Regions from separate parts of the Pseudoalteromonas marina genome, predicted to be linked through region 2. Evidence: riboswitches for the same ligand, from Rfam matches in the RefSeq annotation. Region 2 holds a riboswitch; the other holds the start of a gene.
The links. Region 2 has a riboswitch for cobalamin ahead of PMAN_RS10860 (TonB-dependent receptor domain-containing protein). Riboswitches for the same ligand answer to the same signal wherever they lie in the genome.
Positions count from the first base shown of each region.

Region 1: another riboswitch for cobalamin. It lies ahead of PMAN_RS12110 (ABC transporter ATP-binding protein); the one in region 2 lies ahead of PMAN_RS10860 (TonB-dependent receptor domain-containing protein).

Region 1 covers NZ_AHCB03000007.1:195,952-199,123, forward strand. The annotation lists gene PMAN_RS12100 (cobyric acid synthase) at 1-105, opposite strand, end outside; gene PMAN_RS12105 (FecCD family ABC transporter permease) at 108-1,112, opposite strand; gene PMAN_RS12110 (ABC transporter ATP-binding protein) at 1,114-1,914, opposite strand; cobalamin riboswitch at 1,991-2,129, opposite strand; gene PMAN_RS12115 (porin) at 2,178-3,107, opposite strand.
Region 2 covers NZ_AHCB03000006.1:430,569-433,740, reverse strand. The annotation lists gene PMAN_RS10870 (VanZ family protein) at 1-197, opposite strand, end outside; gene PMAN_RS10865 (YajQ family cyclic di-GMP-binding protein) at 350-832, shown strand; cobalamin riboswitch at 1,009-1,172, shown strand; gene PMAN_RS10860 (TonB-dependent receptor domain-containing protein) at 1,206-3,032, shown strand; gene msrA (peptide-methionine (S)-S-oxide reductase MsrA) at 3,078-3,172, opposite strand, start outside.

The sequences.
Region 1 (3,172 bases), on a different contig from region 2:
CGGTGCGACTTTTATGCCTTGATTTGCAAATACTCGGCAAAGTGCAGCCACTAAGGTGCTTTTTCCCGCATCCGAGGTAGTACCCTGTATCATGAGTGTTTTCATGGCTACACCTTAGACTTTCTAAAAAAGAGTAAACTTAAGAAAAACGCACTCCCCATAGCGGCCGTGATCACCCCTACTGGCAACTCTTGATTTCGAAGTAAAGAACGAGACAGTACATCGACCCACACCATAAATGTGCCTCCTGCTAAGCTTGTTATTAATAGCCCTGCAACGGTTCCTTGTGAAATAAAAAAGCGCACAATATGTGGCACCATTAATCCAACAAAACCAATACCGCCACACATTGCCACCAACACAGCGGTTATTAATGAGCTTAAAATTAGCATCAGCAACCTAAATCGATGCACTTTAACACCAAGGGTTATGGCACTTTCGTCACCTAATAACATGGCATTAAGCTGGCGCCTAAAACTAATCATTACGCAGGTGCACAGTGTAATCACTAAAAATGGCACCCATAGTGTTGCCCACTGCGCACGTGCAAAACTTCCTAAGGTCCAAAATAAAATAGCAGCAACGGCTTGCGGCTCACTCCAATAAAGTAACAAACTAGTAAATGCACTAAATAAAAACGAAAGCGCAACACCAGCAAGTAACATAGACTCAACTTGCCCGCCCTGCTGCCTTGTGGCAATTAATATAAGTAAGCTCATTGCTAATAAGCTACCAAGCAAGGCTGCGGCCGAAAGCATAAAACCCGCGCTAATTCCCACAAATGCCATAAGTACAACTACACCAAACGAAGCACCTGACGATATACCAAATAAATAGGGATCGGCTAATGGGTTACGTGTCACTGTTTGTAAAATTAGCCCCGCAATAGCTAAACCCGCACCGGCCAGAAACGCCAATAATGTACGGGGCACTCTTAATTCAAAAATAATACGACTGGTGAATGAAGCATCATTTAAATAAATAAAACTGTTAAATACATCCTGTATTGAGGTATCTGCAGCACCAAAGCTCAATGCTAAAAATAAACTGACTAAGGCAATAGTAATGCAAATAATCAGTGCAACTGAATGGCGTACATGCGTGGCAAACATATTATTTATAACCATAAAAGTAGGTAATATGAGGCGTAACTTTACCCAATTGAGATTCTTGAGGATGGTTACTAACCTGAGCGCATACACCAAACACATCATCAAGCATGTGCTCAGTGAGTACTTCTGCGGGCGAACCGGTATGCGTTATTTCTCCGTTTTTAATGACTACGAGCTCATCGCAAAGAGCCGCGGCTAAATTAAGATCATGAAACGAAGCAAACACTGTAACACCAAGAGACTTTGCCAGCTCCATAACCTGTATTTGATATTTAACATCAAGGTGGCTAGTGGGCTCATCCATAATTAACAGCTGAGGTTGCTGAACAATAGCACGTGCAATGAGTGCGCGTTGTTTTTCTCCTCCAGAGAGCGATTCAAAATTTTGATTGGTGTGCTGCTCAAGCCCTACCGTTTTTATAGCTAGAGTGATTTGTTGTTTTTCGCTTTGCGATGTAGAGCTAAATAACGATTTATGAGGAGTGAGGCCAAGCGCCACAACATCAAATAACGACAAATTAAAATGCGATGGCGCCTCTTGTAAAACAACAGCAACGCACTTTGCATATTCGTCACTTTTAAGCTGCCAAATATCATGGCTATTAAACTCTATAACCCCTTCATTAGGCTTATTAAAACGATATAAACAACGCAGTAAACTCGACTTACCTGCACCATTAGGGCCAATTAAGCCCACAAATTTACCTTCGGGTATTTGCACATTAATGTGTTTGAGAATAGGTTTATTTGCTATTCCCCACGAAAGGTTTTGAACGTTTAATAATGGTGCTTTAGTTTGCAATACTCTGTCCTAGACACGATTACCCACTTGTAATGCAACCACTAAAAAGGAGTACATTAAAATTAGCATGAGTAGGCCCGCTCATTAAAAATTGATTTGTATCTGACTTAAAGCAAAGTGCTAATTACAGTTGCGGGAACAGTTGAGGACTTACACCTCATTCCAAATGAAGCTCTATTATGGGCGGGTAAGTAAATAATTTAAAGCAAAAAAAAACCGCGCTAATTACAGCGCGGTTAAAAAGGGAGTGTTTTAACTCGTCGTTAAAACTTATATTCCATACCTAAACCTAAGTAATCTTGGTCTACGTTGTTGTCCATATCAAAGCTTGAGTAAAAGCCAAATACTTTAATGTTTTTGTTAAGCTTATGATCAACACCAACCGAAATAGCTGTCTTATCATCGCTATCGTCAAAGTCCATTGCCTGATACTGAACTTTAAATGTATTTTTACCCATGCTGTATGCCGCATTTAATAAGTAACCGTCACCTTCAGCTGAACCGTCTACTTTTTCTTGAGTTTGGTACATAGCACCTAGTTTAAAGTCTTCAACTTTACCTTGGATTGATGCGCGCACTACATCATAGCCGTTTACTTCGCTGTCAGCTGCAATTGAGGCATAAATAGCACTCTTTTTAAGCGCTGAATCACCGTATGTTACAGCCATTGAATAACCGTTATCTGCATCTACATCGTCTTCAGCAATAAAAGTAGCAAGTACTTTAAAACCTTCGTATGAGTTAGAAGTATACGTGATTGAATCACCTAAACGGTTTTCACCCTTGAATACGTTTTTAATATCGCCTTCAAGGTCATTAAATAAATCTAGTTTACCTTGCGCTTGTTTAAACGCCGTATCGTTACGACCCACTACTACCTGACCAAATGAGCCTTTAACACCAACGTATTGGTTACGCGCAGAAATATTATCGTCGTCGCCTTTTGAGTCTGCATCAGTTACATCAACTTGAAACTCAAACTTATAAACTGCTTCTAAGCCATCTGTAATTTTTTCAGAACCTTTAAGACCAAAGCGAGATGCGTTACTTTTAATTTCAGTAAACGATCCTTCACCGTCATCTGTAGACTGCACAGTTACATTTGCTTTACCGTAAACATCCACGTCTGCAAGTACATTAAAAGATAAACCACTTAGCAAAGCGACACATAAGCTCGATTTTACAAATTTCATGTTATTTCCTCGATAATCACAAAAGACTAATTTTTAAAACGACTGCAGTTTGTCACCACTAAATG
Region 2 (3,172 bases):
AATAACAAAATTTGTGCGTACAAAGGAAGCTTAAACGCTTTATCCATAATAATAGCAAGCACAAAAAAAATCCCAAAATGAGCTACTTTATCAATGTGTGGAAATAGGTTAGCTGCGCCTTTTATTTCTTTGGCAAATAAAAAAGTAAACGCTACGATGCTGAGCAAAAAAACAGCTTGGTAAACACGCCTTGTCACGTAAAATCCTAGAGTCGCTTAAAAAAGAAGCTTAAGTATATCAAACTAAATTAGTATCGCACCTGAACAAGATGCAGAAAAATGTAAAGATTTATAATTTTAGCGTTATAATTGCGCCATAAAATTAAGATTGAATAGTTAGGAGAAAACCAATGCCTTCATTTGATATTGTATCTGAAGTAGAAATGAACGAAGCACAAAATGCGGTAGATAATGCAAACCGTGAACTTGAGACTCGCTTTGACTTTAGAGGTGTTGATGCATCTATTGAGCTAAACGACAAAACAATTAAGCTAAAAGCTGAAGCTGATTCACAGGTTATGCAATTGTTTGATATTTTAGCGGGTAAAGTTTCTAAGCGTGGTATGGATGTAGCGAGCTTAGAGTTACAAGATATTAGCCGTGCAGGTAAAAATGTTTTTCGTAATGTTGCGCTAAAGCAAGGTATTGAAAAAGATGTGGCTAAAAAAGTAGTAAAAGCCATTAAAGATTCTAAAGTAAAAGTGCAAGCGGCTATTCAAGGCGAGGAAGTACGCGTAACGGGTAAAAAGCGTGATGACTTACAAGCTGCTATGCAAGTGGTGCGTACTGCCGATTTAGGTCAGCCTTTTCAGTTTAAAAACTTCCGCGATTAATTATAAAAGCCTTTTGGGCGCTTTATAAATAAAAAGCCAAATAGCCGCGCAGGTTATTTGGCTTTTTTTATGAACGCGGCATAGTTTTTGTTTTTAATTGATTTTCTTTTTAGCTGTATAGACGTCCGTTGACATTTTTTATTAAACTCCTCACAATAGCGGCCTATTTTCAAGGTGCTTATTAATCTTTTCAATGGTTTGATTTTTTTAATAAGATAATCGGGAAGTTGGTGCGTTTTCATGATGACTACAATCCCAACACTGCCCCCGCAACGGTAAAGTAGTACATAAAGCTATGTATTTACTGAGTCCGGAGACCGGCCTTGATGTAATCTTACTTAGTTCTTTGCGGTGGGCAAAGAAGGGGAACTTCATGTTAAAAAAAACAACTCTTGGCGTTGCAATTACTGCTGCGCTGTCACTATCTGTATCTGCTGCAGAGCAATCAATCGAAACCATTACGGTAACCGCTAATAAGTTTGAACAATCAATTACTAATGTATTAGCGAGTGTAAATGTTATAACTCGTAATGACATTGAAACCAGTAATGTTCGCGACTTACCAACGCTATTAACGTCTCAAGTTGGCTTTCAGGTAAACCCTAATGGCGGCTTTGGTCAAAATGCCGGTGTTTCACTGCGCGGTACGGGATCGGGTGATACGCTAATTTTAATAGACGGTGTGCGCACCGGTTCGGCAACGCTTGGTCAAAAAGCATTAAGCAATGTGCCATTAAATAGTATTGAGCGCATTGAAATAATAAAAGGTTCACGTGCTGCAGTGTATGGCTCTGATGCGCTAGCGGGTGTTATTAATATTATAACGCGCGAGTCAGATAACCTTTCGGTCAGTGCTACGTTTGGATCTGACGCGTACCAAGACTACCAGATTGCTGGTTCTGTAAAAGCAGGCGATGTAACAACGGCCTTTAATGCAGGATTTGAAAAGACGGACAACTTTGATGTACTTCAAGGGGCAGCACCCGATGAAGACGGTTTTGAAAACAAAAACCTTGGCTTTAAAGTAAACTATACCGATGCGCACTACGGCGACTTTAAGTTACTAGGGCAATACAGTGAAGGCTTTGCTGATTACGACAGCCGTTTTAGTCCTGCCGATAGTACGATTGAGCGAGGTGATTTTAAAAATTACCAGCTTTCGGCTGGTTGGAATAAAGACTATAACAATCAAACACACAGCCTTGATATAGCATTTGCAACGGATGACTCAGACAACCGTTATGTTGATTTTTCTCAAGGGCCAACAACAAGTACGTTTGTTACTAAGCGCTCACAAATTGACTACAACGGCCAATACCGCTTAAACGACACGTTAAACATTAGTGGTGGTATTAATTGGTACAATGATGACGTATCACAAAGCTCAACCACGTTTGAAGTGCAAGAGCGCGATGTATTAGCTGTATTTGTTGGCGCATATTACGATGCGGATGAGTTGCTTGCCAATTTAACTGTTCGTCAAGATGACGATGAGCAATTTGGTAATGAAACAACGTACACAGCGGCAGCTGGCTATCACTTATCTGAAGACGCAACTTTCAGAATAAGCCAAAGCACGGGCTTTAAAGCGCCAACATTTAATGATTTGTACTTTCCTCTTTACGGCAATGCCAATCTTCAACCTGAAACGTCAGTGAATCGTGAGCTTGGCTTAAACGTCGACTTTGATACTGTGCGTGTCGATGTCGCTATTTTTAGAAATGAAATTGAGGATAAAATTGATTATGACGCTAATTTTACACTCACCAATATTAATGAGGCCCAATATGAAGGTGTTGAATTTAGTTTAGCCAATCAAATTTTGGGTTTTGATAGTAATGTGAATTTTGCTTACCTAAGTGCCGAAGATAAAGAAACAGGCGAAGCGCTTAGAAACGTTGCCAAACGAACCTTTAATTGGGAGCTTGCAAAACAGTTTGGTGCATTTGATACAAGCATAGCAATGCAATATCGCGGTGAGCGAGCAGGGGCGGTTTCGCAATTGGGTTCGTATACGCTTTGGAATTTAGCAGGCAATTACCAAGTAAATGATGAAATTACGGTGTCGCTTCGTATAGAAAACGTATTCGATAAGGAATACAACGCAGTTGATTCTAACGCTGATTTTACAACAGGGCAGGTGTATTACTACAACACGCCAGAGCGCCGCTTTTTTGCTGGCATAGATTACCAGTTTTAAATAATCTAAATAAAAAGCCCGGTTTTACCGGGCTTTTTTGTGTTTTTACTCAGCTAAAAACTCTTTAAATACGGTTTCAAACTTATGTAATTTTGGTGCGATTAACATACTGCAATAACCCTGTTGTGGGTTTTCGTTGT